3 regions of the Streptomyces sp. CA-288835 genome follow, and region 2 is predicted to be linked to each of the others. Evidence: riboswitches for the same ligand, from Rfam matches in the RefSeq annotation. Region 2 holds a riboswitch; each other region holds the start of a gene.
What was found. A riboswitch is a leader RNA that binds a small molecule or an ion and turns the genes downstream of it on or off. The one in region 2 is predicted to bind cobalamin.
Positions count from the first base shown of each region.

Region 1 (5,198 bases), 1.5 Mb from region 2:
CGGCCGCGGAGGGCGCGGTCATCGTCGAGTCGGCGAGCGAACTCACCCGCGGCAAGACCGTGTTCGCCCCCGCGGGCGCCCACCGCGTCTACTACGCCGACTCCCCCACCCTCACCGCCCGCCTGTCCATCACGGGCAGCGTCGCGCTGGGCCCGGGACCCCGCGACTTCGTGAAGGACTTCGTGGCGACGCTGCAGCAGTGGCCGGGTGTGGGCTGAGATCCCTCACTGAACCCCCGCGCTGAGTCCCCGTACCGAGATCCCCGCACGGTGAGCCCGTACTGAGCCCCAGCGCAGGGAAAACCACAAGCCGCTGTCACACCCGTGATGCACACTGCACCGCATGGACATCGCGATCAGGCAAGCAGCCCCGGAGGAGTACGAAACCCTCGGTGAGATCACCGCGCAGGCCTATCTCGGGGACGGTCTGCTCGACTTCGGAGAGAGCGACGAGTACCTCGGCGAGCTGCGGAACGTCGCCAAGCGCGCCGCCGCGGCCGAGGTGCTGGTCGCCGTCGAGCACGGTCGCGTGCTGGGCGGCGTGACCTTCGTACCCTCCGGCGGACCGATGGCCGACATCGCGGAACCCGGCGAGGCCGAGATACGGATGCTCGCCGTCGCCCCGGAGGCTCGCGGCCGGGGCATCGGAGAGGCCCTCGTACGCGCCTGCATGGACCGCGCACGGGCCGAAGGCTGCGTAGGCATCGTCCTGTCGACCCAGCGCGCCATGCACGCAGCCCACCGCATCTACGAACGCCTCGGCTTCACCCGCACTCCAGAACGCGACTGGAACCCGATCCCCCACCTCGACGACCTGAACCTGCTGGCCTACGAGTTGGAGCTGTAGAAGCCGTCACCACACGCGCGAGTCTTCAACCTCCACTCGCGCGTCAGCGACCTCCGCCTGATAGGCAGGGTCGTTGCGCCACTCGTCCAACTCGGCGGCGGCGCGCCGGTATTGCTCACGCACGTACGCCTCGTGCACAGCCGTTCCGATCGCCTCCGCCGGAGTGACGCGCCAGGCAGCAGCCAGCTCTTCCAGCTCGCTATACGTCTCGTCGTCCGGGCGGAAGCTGATGGTCTCCGGCCTCATGGAGGCACCGTAACGCAACGCCCCGCGCCCGCGCGTCCCACCGAGGCTCCGCCACACCAACACAACATGTGGGGTGCACTCCCCAAGCCCAACACAACATGTATGCTCATCCTCGCTGCCGCCGCAGCGGAATCCGGTGCGAATCCGGAACTGTCCCGCAACGGTGTACTTGTGCATGTCTGTCCCCGGGACGGGCCGTGCGCGAGCGTCAGTCCGAGGACCTGCCGGCAGCGTGCCCAGGCCGGTGCGGCCCGGGTGACCATGACGTCCGGGCCTCGCGGAGTGGGCCGGTGGACGCGGCGTCCCGCTGCCACAGTGCGCGTACGCCCGTGTGCCCCCGAACCCCCTCTCCACGCTGGCCCCTTACCGAGCGAGGGAGAGCCCCACGTGACCATCGCGCCGGCCGATCCGGTCTCAGCGAACGCGCCCCTGGACCAGCAGCAGGACAGGGCCGAGGCCGACGGACCAGGAACCGCCCGCCCGTCTCCCACCACCGCCCTCAACGGAGGCCCTTCGGGCCGCCCCTCTGATTTGCTGCGGACCCTGACCGACCTCACCGCCGACCTCCCCGACACCGACCCCGGACGGGTCGCCGCCGCGGCGTTGCGCGTCCGGTCCGCCCGTGCGGACGTGGCGGAGCTGCGTGAGCTGGCCACCGAGGCGGCCGCGGGCCTGATCTCCGAGGACCCCGCCTATTCGACGCTGGCTGCCCGGCTGCTGGCCATCGGCATCGCGGCCGAGGCCGCCTCGCAGGGCGTGCGGTCCTTCTCCGAGTCGGTCGTGGCCGGGCACCGCGAGGGCCTGATCGCCGACCGCACCGCCGAGTTCGTACGGATCCACGCGGCTCGCCTCGACGCGCTCATCGACCCCGAAGGCGACGACCGCTTCGGCTACTTCGGGCTCCGTACGCTCCACAGCCGATACCTCCTGCGGCACCCGATCACCCGGAACGTCATCGAGACGCCACAGCACTTCATGCTGCGCGTGGCGAGCGGACTGGCCGAAGACGACAGCGCCCGGTCCGTCGACGAAGTCGCCGCGCTCTACCGCCTGATGAGCCGCCTCGAGTACCTGCCCTCCTCCCCCACCCTCTTCAACTCCGGTACGCGCCACCCCCAGATGTCGTCCTGCTACCTCCTCGACTCCCCGAAGGACGAGCTGGACTCGATCTACGAGCGCTACCACCAGGTCGCCCGGCTCTCGAAGCACGCGGGCGGCATCGGCATCGCGTACTCCCGGATCCGTTCCCGCGGTGCGCTGATCCGCGGTACGAACGGGCACTCCAACGGCATCGTCCCGTTCCTGAAGACCCTCGACGCCTCGGTCGCCGCCGTGAACCAGGGCGGCCGGCGCAAAGGTGCCGCGGCCGTCTACCTGGAGACCTGGCACTCCGACATCGAGGAGTTCCTTGAGCTGCGCGACAACACCGGTGAGGACGCCCGCCGTACGCACAACCTGAACCTCGCGCACTGGATCCCGGACGAGTTCATGCGGCGGGTCGACGAGGACGGCCTGTGGTCGCTCTTCTCGCCCTCCGACGTGCCCGAACTGGTCGACCTGTGGGGCGAGGAGTTCGACACCGCCTATCGCAAGGCGGAGGCGGACGGTCTCGCCAGGAAGACCATCCCCGCCCGCGAGCTGTACGGCCGCATGATGCGCACCCTCGCCCAGACCGGCAACGGCTGGATGACCTTCAAGGACACCGCCAACCGCACCGCCAACCAGACCGCCCTGCCCGGCCACACCGTCCACTCCTCCAACCTCTGCACGGAGATCCTGGAGGTGACGGACGACGGGGAGACCGCGGTCTGCAACTTGGGTTCCGTCAATCTGGGTGCCTTTGTCGATACATCGACCGATGATCTCGACTGGGAACGGCTCGATTCCACCGTCCGTACCGCCGTCACCTTCCTCGACCGCGTCGTCGACATCAACTTCTACCCGACCGAGCAGGCAGGCCGGTCGAACGCGAAGTGGCGGCCGGTGGGCCTCGGCGCGATGGGCCTCCAGGACGTCTTCTTCAAGCTGCGGCTTCCCTTCGACTCGGCCGAGGCAAAGGCCCTCTCCACCCGCATCGCCGAGCGCATCATGCTCGCCGCGTACGAAGCCTCCGCCGACCTCGCCGAGCGCAGCGGCCCTCTCCCGGCCTGGGAGAAGACCCGTACGGCCCGGGGCGTACTGCACCCCGACCACTACGACGTCGAACTCACCTGGCCCGAGCGCTGGTCGGCCCTCCGCGAGCGCATCGCCACCACCGGCCTGCGCAACTCCCTCCTCCTCGCCATCGCGCCCACCGCCACGATCGCCTCCATCGCCGGCGTCTACGAGTGCATCGAGCCGCAGGTTTCCAACCTCTTCAAGCGCGAGACCTTGTCGGGCGAGTTCCTCCAGGTCAACTCGTACCTGGTCAACGAGCTTAAGGCGCTGTGTGTTTGGGACGCCCGCACCCGCGAGGCACTGCGCGAGGCGAACGGCTCGGTGCAGGACTTCACCTGGATCCCCGAGGACGTACGACGGCTCTACCGCACGGCGTGGGAGATCCCGCAGCGCGGCCTGATCGACATGGCCGCCGCCCGCACCCCGTTCCTGGATCAGTCCCAGTCCGTGAACCTCTTCCTGGAGACGCCGACCATCGGCAAGCTCTCCTCGATGTACGCGTACGCCTGGAAGTCGGGCCTGAAGACGACGTACTACCTGCGCTCCCGCCCGGCGACCCGCATCGCCCGCGCGGCCGGTTCCTCCACGGCCGCGGCCGCCCCCATCCCCGTACAGCAGGCAGACCCGGACCCCGACGCCGTCGCCTGCTCCCTCGAAAACCCCGAGTCCTGCGAGGCCTGCCAGTGACCAGCACCACCCGAACCCAGAATCTCCTCGACCCGGGCTTCGAGCTGACCCTGCGCCCCATGCGCTACCCCGACTTCTACGAGCGCTACCGGGACGCCATCAAGAACACCTGGACCGTGGAGGAGGTCGACCTCCACTCGGACGTGACCGACCTCGCGAAACTGTCACCCGGCGAGCAGCACCTCATCGGCCGACTCGTCGCGTTCTTTGCGACAGGCGACTCGATCGTCGCGAACAACCTGGTGCTCACCCTCTACAAGCACATCAACTCCCCCGAAGCACGGCTCTACTTGAGCCGCCAGCTCTTCGAGGAGGCCGTGCACGTCCAGTTCTACTTGACGCTGCTCGACACGTACCTCCCCGACCCGGAGGACCGCGCCGCCGCATTCGACGCGGTCGAGAACATCCCGTCCATCCGCGCGAAGGCGGAGTTCTGCTTCAAGTGGATGGCTGCACTTGATGGAACAGACGGGGTGGAGAAGATCGACCGGCTGGAGACCAAGGCCGACCGCTGCCGCTTCCTGCTCAATCTCATCTGCTTCGCCGCCTGCATCGAAGGGCTCTTCTTCTACGGTGCCTTCGCGTACGTCTACTGGTTCCGCAGCCGCGGCCTGCTGCACGGCCTGGCAACGGGCACCAACTGGGTGTTCCGAGACGAGACGATGCACATGAACTTCGCCTTCGACGTGGTCGACACCGTCCGCAAGGAGGAGCCTGAACTCTTCGACGAGGAACTGGACCGGCAGATCACCGACATGATCCGGGAGGCCGTCGAGGCCGAGCTGCAGTTCGCGCGCGACCTGTGCGGCGACGGTCTCCCGGGCATGAACACCGACTCGATGCGCCAGTACTTGGAGTGCGTCGCCGACCAGCGACTCGTACGCCTCGGACTGGCGCCCGTCTACGGCTCCGAAAACCCCTTCTCCTTCATGGAGTTGCAGGGCGTTCAGGAGCTGACCAACTTCTTTGAGCGGCGGCCCTCGGCGTACCAGGTGGCGGTGGAGGGGACCGTCGGCTTCGACGAGGACTTCTGATCCTCCGGGCGTTCCTGCTCGGCCTCCCTGAGCTGACGGTCGATGCGCCGGTCGCGCGCGATTCCGATCGCGGCGGGGAGGACGAGCAGGACCAGGATCGCGAGGACGGTGACCATTCCGATGAGTGCTTCCATGCGTGTCGTATCCATGGACACCACTGTCGCGCCGATTGCTCCTTACCGTCAGTGGCAGGACTGCCGTACACCCTCGATTTCCTGCCACGCTTCC
Region 1 covers NZ_JBNJMW010000001.1:3,392,731-3,397,928, forward strand. The annotation lists gene ACQEVY_RS15140 (nucleoside hydrolase) at 1-218, shown strand, start outside; gene ACQEVY_RS15145 (GNAT family N-acetyltransferase) at 343-846, shown strand; gene ACQEVY_RS15150 (hypothetical protein) at 853-1,092, opposite strand; cobalamin riboswitch at 1,195-1,335, shown strand; gene ACQEVY_RS15155 (ribonucleoside-diphosphate reductase subunit alpha) at 1,480-3,936, shown strand; gene ACQEVY_RS15160 (ribonucleotide-diphosphate reductase subunit beta) at 3,933-4,970, shown strand; gene ACQEVY_RS15165 (hypothetical protein) at 4,883-5,119, opposite strand.
Region 1: linked by a shared signal. The riboswitch ahead of ACQEVY_RS15155 (ribonucleoside-diphosphate reductase subunit alpha) and the one ahead of ACQEVY_RS21870 ((2Fe-2S) ferredoxin domain-containing protein) in region 2 are both predicted to bind cobalamin.

Region 2 (5,198 bases):
CGGTCTCCGGTCAGGTCGCTGCCGGAAAGCAGCGTCACCTGGGGCAGGCCGGTGCGGGGATGTTCGGTGACGTCCGCCTCGACGCGGTAGACGTCGGCCAGCAGGGCGGGGGTGAGGACGTCCCGTGGTGCGCCGTGGGCGACCACATGTCCGGCCTCCATCACGCAGAGGCGGTCGCAGAACGACGCGGCGAGGTTGAGGTCGTGCAGCGCGACCACGGCGGTGACCCCGAGGCGGCGGACGAGCCGGAGTGCGTCGAGCTGGTGGCGCAGGTCGAGGTGGTTGGTGGGCTCGTCCAGCACCATCGTCCCGGCCCGCTGGGCGAGCGCGCGGGCGATCAGGACGCGCTGCTTCTCCCCGCCCGACAGCCGCTCGAAGGGTGCCTCGGCCAGGTCGGCGGCGTCGAGTTCCGACAAGGCCGCCGTGACGATGGCGCGGTCGTCGGCGTCGTCGCCCGCGAAGGGGCGCTTGTGCGGGGTGCGGCCCATGGCCACCACCTCGTACACGGTGAGCTCGAAGTCCCCGGCGTGCTCCTGCAAAACGGCCGCCAGGTGCCGGGCCAGCCGCTTGCCGGGCATCCGCCAGACGTCCGCCCCGTCCAGCAGCACCCGTCCCGAGGTGGGACGCAGCGCGCGGTAGACGGTCCGCAGCAACGTGGACTTGCCGGCGCCGTTCGGGCCGACGAGCCCGACCATCTCCCCGGCAGACACCGTCAGGGACACCTGGTTCACCAGCGGCGTGCCGTCGACGACCACCGACACGTCGTCGATGTCCAAGGCCCCGGGTGCCGCTTCCGGCCGTACGGTCATCGTGCCCTCCTGCGCATCAGCCAGAGGAAGAACGGGCCGCCGACCAGGGCGGTGAGGATGCCGACGGGGATCTCCTCGGGATTCATGAGGGTGCGTGCGGCCAGGTCGGCGGCGATCAGGAAGGCCGCGCCGAGCAGGGCCGCGGCCGGGAGCGCACGGCGGTGGTCGGCCCCGACCAGGAGTCGTACGACGTGGGGCAGGATCAGGCCGACGAAGCCGATCTGGCCGCTGACCGCGACGATCGTGCCGATCATCAGCGCGACCACGGTGAACAGCGCGGCCCGGAAGCGGTGGACGTCCAGGCCGAGGGCTGCGGCGGCCTCCTCCCCGGCGAGCAGCAGGTTCAGCGGACGGCTCACGCCGAGCAGGACGGCCGTGCCGAGCAGGACCGCGCCGGCCGGGATCCACACCATCGTCCAGGTGGTGCCGGCCAGTCCGCCGAGCATCCAACGCAGCGCCGACTGCGTCTTGTGGGGGTCGTTGGAGGTGACCACGAGGAAACTCGCCACGGCCGACAGCACCTCGGCCATCGCCACGCCCGCCAGTACCAGCCGCACGGTGGTCATCCGTCCGCCGGAGCGGGCCAGGAAGTACACCGCGACCAGGGCCGCCAGCGCGCCGCAGAACGCCGCCAGCGGCAGCGAGAAGGCGCCGAACAGCGTCACGTTGAAGACGAGGACCAGCACCGCGCCGACGCTCGCCCCCGACGACACGCCCAGCAGCATCGGATCGGCGAGCGGGTTACGGACCAGGGCCTGCAACGCCATCCCCGCCACCGACAGTCCGGCTCCCACCACCGCGCACAGCAGCACGCGCGGCAGCCGGACGTCAGTGACGATCGTCTCGCGCACCGGGGGCCAGGTCGGTTCGACCAGGGCGGGGTGCACCTGGTGGAGGAGGATGCCCCACACCTCCCCGGCCGGGATGGTGACCGAACCGGCCGCGATCCCGAACGTCGCCGCCACCGCCACCAAGGCGCCCAGCCCGACCAGCACCAAGGCGTAGGGGAGCCTGCGGCGGCCGCCGGTCACGGACTGCGCTGCCCCAGCGCCGGGAGAGCTCTTGCCGACCGCCTCGGCAGCCCTGGGCGCGCTGCCCGCGCCGTCCTTCTCGGCGTCTCGACCGGCGGCGGCCGGCTCCGTCACACCGGTCACCGGAAGCGGTCCGGGTGGAGCTGACGGGCCAGCGCCTCCACGGCCGCGGGCACCCGTACGCCCAGGACGGTGGAGGACAGCGGCAGCACCGCGAACCGCTGGTTCTTGATGGCGGGTACGTCCTTCAGCGCCGGGTTGGCGAGCAGGAACTCCTTCTTCTGCGCCACGGTCTGGTCGCCGTAGTCGTAGATGACGATGACTTCGGGCGCCCGCTCGGCCACCTGCTCGAACGACACGTCACCGAAGGGCTTGTCGAGCTCGGCGAAGAGGTTGACCCCGCCGGCCCGCTCGATCATGTCGTTGCCGATGCCCGCACCGCCCGCGGTGAAGGCGGTCTTGTCGCCGCTGTCGTAGACGAACAGCTTGACCGGCTCGACGCCCTCGAGCCGCTCCTCCACCTCGTCCAGGGTGGCGTGCAGCCGCTCGATCTGCCGCTCGGCCCGCGCCGGGACGCCGAAGACCTTGGCGACCTCGCGGATCTCCTTGTCCATCAAGGTCATGGTCACCGGCCCGGACGGGCACTCCTCGAGGTTGAGGCGGGTGTTGATGCCGGCCTTGGTGAAGGCGTCACGGGAGCGGCCCTCCTTCTCGTCGAAGGTGGAGGCCCAGCCGCCGTAGACGAAGTCGGGCTCGGCGGCCAGCAGCGTCTCGTACGACGGGTACTCCTTCGACAGCACCTTGACCTTGTCGTAGGCAGCCCGGTACTCGGGGAGGATCTCGTCATCGAGATAGCCCGTGCCGACCATCGACTTCTCCAACCCGAGCGCCAGCATCACCTCGGTCGCGTGCTGGTTCAGCGACACCGCGCGCTGCGGCGGGCGCTGAAACGTCGTCTTCACCCCGCAGTTGGACACGGTGACCGGGAAGCCCTTCGCGGCCGGGCCCTTGGCGCCACCGGCGTTGTCCTGGGCGCTTGTGCCGCATCCGGAGATCAGCAGAGCTGTGGCCATGGCCAGCAGGTAGGACAGCGGGCGTCGGCCCGTCATAGGGAGTTCCTCTCGTACGGGTGCTACGGACGGTCGGCGCGCGGACGGTCGGCGCGCGGGCTGCCGGTCTCAGGAGACCGCGCGGCGCCGAGGCGGAGTGAAGGCGTAGAGGTCGAGGATCTCGGGCCGGGGAGCGATGCCGGGGCCGCCCGCCCGCACCCAGGCGGCGATGTCCTCGGTCGCGGCCGGGTCGTTGACCAGGCCGAGCCAGACCGGCCGCGCCCCGGCGGCCCGTCCGGCGGCGGAGGGCTGTACGACGATCACGTTCGCCTGATCGCACACGTCCAGGCAGGCGGAGACGCGTACGGGGGCGGCCTCACGGAGGCGCGCGGTCTGCGCCGTGTGATCGACGCCGGTCACCTTGGGGCTGCCGCAGCAGCAGTCCCGGCACACGACGACCCGGCACGGCACCGGGCCGGGCGGTCTCGCCTCGACCGGTCCTCTGCCCTCCGGGCTCTCGTACGCCTCCTCGGCCGGCCTCACGGGCATGCCGAACCACCCTCCTCCGGGGAAATCCGCCCCGGGTTCGTCGAGGAGGCGACCGCGTGAGTCTCCTGGCTCTCGGGTCGAAGCTCGTCCCGGCCTTCCCACCCGCCTTCGGGCAGTGGCCTGTTCGGGATCCGCTCGCCGATCACAGTGGCGGGACCGCACCGGATTCACACCGGCTTCCTCGTCCGCCGTCGCCTTGTCGCCGAGCATCATCGCATCTGGAACACGGCGCGTCATCAGGGCCGTACCTAGGGGGTGTTACGCCTCTTGCCCGACAGCCTCTTGCCCGACAAGCGAAGCTGACGCGCACTCTGTGGCGCTTCCGGGAACGCCCGCTTTCGGCGAGGAAGGCTTCCCCGCTCGGGTCGTCACCCGAAGTCCTGGCAAGTTTGGGCTAGATGAGAAGGCCTCCGAAGAGACCGGGCCGCGCGGCATCACGTCGCGCTGCGCTCGCTCGCCTCTCTCATGCCCCGCTCCACGGCCCGGTTCTGCGCGGTGTCCGGCTGTCCCGCCGCGCTGCCCGGACGTCCGGCGCGGAGCAGTCCGCTCCAGTTCTCCCGGCTCCAGTCGGCCGGTCCGGTGGTACGCGTGAACTCCTCGACGAGGGAGAGGAACCGCGCGGGGTCGGTGTGGAACGGGAAGTGCCCGGCCCCCTCGAAGATCTCCAGGCGGCTGCCGGGCATCGCCTCGTGCGCCCCGTACGCATGCCGTACGGGCACCACGCTGTCCCGGTCGCCCCATATCAGCATCGTGGGCATGCCCTCGGTGAGGTAGCAGCGGTCGAGCATGGTCACCACCTGGCCGCGCCAGTCGACCACGGCGCGCAGGGTACGGATGAAGGCGCTGCGCGAGGTCGCGTCGGGAAGCGCGTCCACGAGGGTGAGCAACTCTGGTGCGTCCTGGCCCAGATCGGTGTCGAGGAGTCGCATCAGGTGGGCGAACAGGCGTGCTTGCACACCCATGCCGGGCAGGCGCAGCGCGGAGAGCATCAGATGGGCGCCGGGCAGCGACACCGCCCGCAGGACGGGATTCACCTCGCGGCCCACGCCGCCCGCACTGACCAGGATCAGCCGCTCCGTGCGCTCCGGGAACTGGTACGCGAACTGCATGGCGACGCCGCCGCCGAGCGAGTGCCCGACCAGCGTGGCCTGTTCGATGTCGAGCGTGGACAGCAGGTCGCGCACCCCGTTCGCGTACGCGGCGACCGAGTAGTCGGCCCGGGGCTTCTCCGAGGCGCCGTGGCCGAGCAGGTCGGGGGCGATCACCGTGTGGGTGCGGGCGAGGTCGGGGATGAGCTCGGCCCAGGTCGCCGAGGAGTCGCCGATGCCGTGGATCAGGACGAGTACCGGGCCCTGGCCTGCCATGCGGTAGGCACGGCGGTAGCCGTGCACGACGCGGTGGTGCAGCCGTAGTTCTCCGTCGCCCACCGGCCGCAGCCGCATGGTGCGCCGCGGGCGCTGTCGCGGGACGTCGACCACCGGCTCACCTCCCGTTCCGGGCCGCGGAAAATACGGCTCCAGGCGCTCGGTTCCAGCGTAGGGCCCTTGTCCCACAAGGGATTTCGGCGAGGTTTCGCCTCCGCTAACCGCGCGAACCGACATGTACGGAAAGGGCGTTGTCAGTGGCGGACGGCAAGCTGGATCGTCGAGTGAGTGCTGGCGCAGGCGCCCGTTCTCGCCACCCGAGAGATGGGCGGAGTGAGTACTCACTCATTGACGGAGTGAGTACTCACTCCGTACTCTTGCGGTCATGACAGCCCC
Region 2 covers NZ_JBNJMW010000001.1:4,866,030-4,871,227, forward strand. The annotation lists gene ACQEVY_RS21855 (ABC transporter ATP-binding protein) at 1-809, opposite strand, end outside; gene ACQEVY_RS21860 (FecCD family ABC transporter permease) at 806-1,840, opposite strand; gene ACQEVY_RS21865 (ABC transporter substrate-binding protein) at 1,960-2,949, opposite strand; gene ACQEVY_RS21870 ((2Fe-2S) ferredoxin domain-containing protein) at 3,019-3,438, opposite strand; cobalamin riboswitch at 3,477-3,665, opposite strand; gene ACQEVY_RS21875 (alpha/beta fold hydrolase) at 3,873-4,916, opposite strand; gene ACQEVY_RS21880 (TetR/AcrR family transcriptional regulator) at 5,188-5,198, shown strand, end outside.

Region 3 (5,198 bases), 4.6 Mb from region 2:
CCAGGACGCCAACAAGCCAAGCCCATCGCGCGTCAGGCCAAGCGCTCCGCTCAGTGCCAACTATCCCGCTTTTATGCCAACTAGAAAGCCTCGTCACAGCCGCTCAGCGACGCACCCGCGGCATCCCCAGACCGATCCACGAGATGATTTCGCGCTGGATCTCGTTGTTCCCGCCGCCGAAGGTGAAGATCACGGCCGAGCGGTAGCCGCGCTCCAGCTCGCCATGGAGGACCGCGCCCGCCGAGCCCTCCTTCAGGGCTCCGGCCGCGGCGACGATCTCCATGAGCCAGGCGTACGCGTCCCGGCGCGCCTCGGAGCCGTACACCTTCACGGCGGAGGCGTCCTGGGGGGTGAGGGTGCCTTCCTGAACGGCGTTCACCATCTGCCAGTTGAGGAGCTTCATCGCGTCGAGCTTCGTGTGGGTCTGGGCGAGGCGGCGGCGCACCCAGGGCAGGTCGACGACGCGGCGGCCGTCGGCGAGCTTGGTCTCCATGGCCCAGCGCTGTACGTCGTGCAGGGCGCGGATGGCCATGGTGCCGTGGGCGGCGAGGGTAACGCGCTCGTGATTGAGCTGGTTGGTGATCAGCCGCCAGCCCTTGTTCTCCTCGCCGACGCGGCGGGAGACGGGGACGCGGATGTTCTCGTAGTAGCTCGCGGTGGTGTCATGCGAGGCGAGGGTGTTGATGAGGGTGCAGGAGTAGCCGGGGTCGGAGGTCGGTACGAGGAGCATGGTGATGCCCTTGTGCGGGGGCGCGTCCGGGTCGGTACGGACGGCCAGCCAGACCCAGTCGGCCGTGTCGCCGTTGGTCGTCCAGATCTTCTGGCCGTTGACGATGTACTCGTCACCCTCCCTGATCGCGCGCGTCTTCAGGGAGGCCAGGTCCGTGCCCGCGTCCGGCTCGCTGTAGCCGATCGCGAAGTCGATCTCACCGGAGAGGATCTTCGGCAGGAAGTACGCCTTCTGCTCATCCGTGCCGAACTGCATGATCGTCGGGCCGACCGTGTTCAGCGCCATCAGGGGCAGAGGTACGCCCGCCTGGGCGGCCTCGTCGAAGAAGATGAACTGTTCCATCGGGCTCAGCCCGCGCCCGCCGTACTCCTTCGGCCAGCCCACCCCGAGCCAGCCGTCGGAGCCGAGCCGGCGGATGGTCTCGCGGTAGAACCGCTTCTGCGCGGCCGGGTCGGCGTACCGGGCGTGCACGTTCTCCGGTACCAACTCGGTGAAGTAGGCGCGCAGTTCGGTGCGCAACTCCTGCTGCTCCGGCGTGTATTCGAGATGCACGGCGCCTCCTGGCTCCCACTGGCCTGCCGTTCCGGCCGCCCGGTCCTGACGGCGCACACCGTAGAACCTGTTTCAGAAATTGGGAACACACGGGAGGGTCGAACACAGAGGAAAAAGGCCCCCGGCCGAGGCCGGGAGCCTTTTTCCTGTTCAACGGCTCAGTGCGCGACGGCTGTAGCCCCCTCGGGCGGGGCGGCAGCCGTACGTGGAGCCAGCACGCGCTCCGCGAGGTACCCGAAGACCAGGCCGTACGCGGTCCACAGGGTCACCTGGATGGCGAGGGCGGCGAGCCGGTACTGCCACAGCAGGGTGCCGGGGAAGCCCTCCGGGACCATGTTGTACGAGGGCAGGAAGGCGTACGCCAAGCCCACGACGAGGACGAAGAAGGCTCCCGCGGAGAGAGTGGCGTTCCAGTTGCCCAGGCGTGGCGATAGGCGCTTGCCGAGGATCACCGTGCCGACGGCCAGCAGCACGCTGAGGACGACCATCAGGAAGTACAGCGTGGTCCGCTCGTTGAGGGTGTCGGGGTCGCCGACGGCGGGCGGGTTGGCGGGGTACTTCAGGAACGGCACGACGTAGACCGCGAGCAGGCCCGCGGTCGACAGCAGCAGCGCGCTCGCGCGCGGCCCGAAGCGGCCGATCCTGCCGAGTGCGAAGCAGTACGCGAGGGCGGCGATGCCGCCGAACGCGACGCCGTAGACGAGGACGCCGGTGCTCAGGCCGGCGGTGGACTGCATGGTGCGGCTGACGAGTTCCTCGCCGCCGTGCTCGTGGGCGTGGGCCTCCTCGAAGGCGATGGCCTCGTCGACGCGTGGTTCGCCGAGGAAATAGGCGACGACCAGGGCGAGCAGGCCCGCGGCGAGTCCCGCGAGCATGCCACGCACCAGGAGGTTTCTGACGGTTGCTGAATCCATGTGCTCGTACGCTTCCTCGTCGCCGTCAGTGGCAGGGGAAGCCGAGCAGATGGCGGGCGTCGTGCACCCACTCGTGCACTCCTTCACCGGAGAGCAGCGAGGTGGCGCCCTGCTCGGCGCCGACGAAGTAGAGCAGGACCAGCATCAGGATGCCGAAGAAGACCGCCCAGGGGGCGATCGCGCCGATCGGCAGCGTGGCCGGCACGGCGACCGGTGCGGCGGGGTTGGTTGCGCTCGGCTGAGCGACGGACTGCGCCATGTGGCAGGACCTCCTGGGGAACTCGCGTCCCATCTTGGTGGTGCACAGGACGACGGCCACGGGTCTGACTTACCCGGCCGAAACCGCCCCTGGTGGGTGGCGGTCGGTACGGGCTTACAGTGGCGCGACCGTGCCGGATCCTCACCGGCTTCCGTCGAACCGTCGTCAATTTCGACGTGACCGTACCGCGAAGCGGGGAGGCGGCCAAGGGCGCACGCGGTGCCGGAGCGTGCGCCGTTGTCCTGGTCACGCCCCAATTCCCGGTGCGGGCAAGGGCTTTGAGCGGGCGTTTGAGTACGAGAGTGGGCCGATGACCAGCCGAGTGATGTTGATCTCACCAGCGATCAGTGCCGCGTTGCGGGAGGCGCGTTTCGATGACGGATGCTCCCTCGACGCCTCCGGGCTGCGGCTCGCGGAGGCGGCCGCGGGTTCGCTGCCCGCTACGGACCGTGCCCTGGTCTCCCCAGGGGTGCGCTGCCGCGAGACGGCCGCCGCGCTCGGTCTCGACGCCGCGGACGAGCCGGAGTTGGCGGGACTCGACGTCGGTCGCTGGCGCGGCGCGAGCCTGGCCGAGGTGAGCGCCGAGGAGCCTGAGGCGGTCGCGCGCTGGCTGGCGGATCCGTCGTACGCCCCGCACGGCGGTGAATCCGTACGCGGATTGTGCGACCGGGTGGCCAAGTGGCTTGACGTGGCTGGGGAGTTCGAGGGCCGGACCCTCGCCGTTGTCGAGCCGGAGATCGTACGGGCCGTGGTGGTACGGGCCCTTGGTGCTCCGGAGCCGGCGTTCTGGCGGATCGACGTACCACCACTGACGGCGACGGAGCTCAGCGGGCGGGCCGGGCGCTGGAACGTACGGGTGGGCCGGGCGCTCGGGGACTGACGGGTGCGCCGAGGGCTGGGCGGCGGTCCGTCGCCTCGGGGTGGATGTCATCACAGCAACGCGGGCGCTCGGGTGCTGATGGGCGAGCCGAAGGCTGGGCAAGGGTCCGTCACCTCGGGGCGGCTGTCGCCACAGCCGGCTCGTCACCTCAGCTGGGCGAGGAACTCCGTGCACGCACGCGCGCAGTCCCGGCAGGCCTGTGCGCCCTCTTCGGCGTCCGGGTTCCGGTCGAAGACGTGCGCGGTCTCCAGGCAGACGGCGCGGCACCACTCGACCTGGGCGCGTGTTCCGGCCTCGTCCTGCCAGGTCTGCTCGGCCAGCACACGGCAGGTCGCGTCGCAGACCTCCGCGCACATGATGCTATTGCGCCGCAGCAGCTGCTGGTCTTCGGGACCGTCGAGATCGGCGAGACTCGCGCGCAGCGCACACACCCGCGCGCACTCGGTACACGCCTGCGCACAGGCGAACCGGTCCTCGAGGAAACGGACGAGTTCCTGCTGATCTGTCGCTGACACGCTGACCGAGTTGCCGTACGCCGCTTGGTCAAACCCGGCGGCGTCACCAAGAGGGCACGAGATCCGCCGTTCCCACCGGTGCCCAACCGCACTCGGCGATCGATACTTGACCCGCAGGCTTTGAGAGATCCAGGACGCGGCCACGGCTGCTCACCTCACCCGGAGGTACGGAATGAAGATGCTCATCAACGTCGCGGAGACGGTTGTCACGGACGCGCTGCGGGGCATGGCGGCCGCGCATCCCGAGCTGACCGTGGATGTCGAGAACCGGGTGATCGTACGGCGGGACGCTCCGGTCGCCGGGCAGGTGGGGCTCGTCTCCGGCGGTGGTTCGGGGCACGAGCCGCTGCACGGCGGGTTCGTGGGTCCGGGGATGCTGTCGGCAGCCTGTCCGGGAGAGGTGTTCACCAGCCCGGTGCCGGACCAGATGGTGCGGGCGGCCGCCGCCGTGGACAGCGGCGCCGGCGTGCTGTTCATCGTGAAGAACTACACCGGGGACGTCCTCAACTTCGACATGGCCGCGGAGCTCGCCGAGGACGAGGGCATCCAGGTGGCGAAGGTACTCGTCAACGACGATGTGGCGGTGACCGACAGCCTCTACACGGCGGGGCGGCGCGGCACCGGCGCGACGCTGTTCGTGGAGAAGATCGCGGGCGCCGCGGCGCAGGAGGGCCAGTCGCTGGAGCGGGTCGAGGCGGTGGCCCGTCAGGTCAACGAGAGCTCGCGCAGTTTCGGTGTCGCTCTGAGTGCCTGCACCACTCCGGCCAAGGGCAGCCCCACTTTCGATCTGCCGCCCGGCGAGCTGGAGTTGGGCGTCGGGATCCACGGCGAGCCGGGCCGTGAGCGGCGCGCGATGATGACGTCGCGGGAGATCGCGGACTTCTCGGTGAACGCGATCCTGGAGGACCTCAGCCCCAGGAATCCGGTGCTGGTCCTGGTCAACGGCATGGGGGCGACGCCGCTTCTGGAGTTGTACGGCTTCAACGCGGAGGTGCAGCGCGTGCTGACCGAGCGTGGTGTCGCCGTGGCACGCACCCTCGTCGGCAACTACGTCACCTCGCTCGACATGGCAGGAGCCTCGGTGACGCTGTGTCAGGTCGATGAGGAGCTGCTGCGGCTGTGGGATGCTCCGGTGCGTACGGCGGGCCTGCGCTGGGGCATGTGAGACCGGTCAACTCCCTTACCAGACAAGCACGATGACTACGCAAGCACCATGCGAGGAGATCCTGTGCTCGACGCCGACTTCTTCCGCCGTTGGATGACGGCGACCGCCGCGTCCGTCGACCGCGAGGCGGCGCGGCTCACCGCCCTCGACTCGCCCATCGGCGACGCCGACCACGGCAGCAAT
Region 3 covers NZ_JBNJMW010000001.1:217,538-222,735, forward strand. The annotation lists gene ACQEVY_RS01040 (acyl-CoA dehydrogenase family protein) at 104-1,282, opposite strand; gene ACQEVY_RS01045 (CbtA family protein) at 1,441-2,196, opposite strand; gene ACQEVY_RS01050 (CbtB domain-containing protein) at 2,222-2,455, opposite strand; cobalamin riboswitch at 2,493-2,634, opposite strand; gene ACQEVY_RS01055 (histidine phosphatase family protein) at 2,766-3,335, shown strand; gene ACQEVY_RS01060 (four-helix bundle copper-binding protein) at 3,479-3,850, opposite strand; gene dhaK (dihydroxyacetone kinase subunit DhaK) at 4,023-5,015, shown strand; gene dhaL (dihydroxyacetone kinase subunit DhaL) at 5,079-5,198, shown strand, end outside.
Region 3: linked by a shared signal. The riboswitch ahead of ACQEVY_RS01050 (CbtB domain-containing protein) and the one ahead of ACQEVY_RS21870 ((2Fe-2S) ferredoxin domain-containing protein) in region 2 are both predicted to bind cobalamin.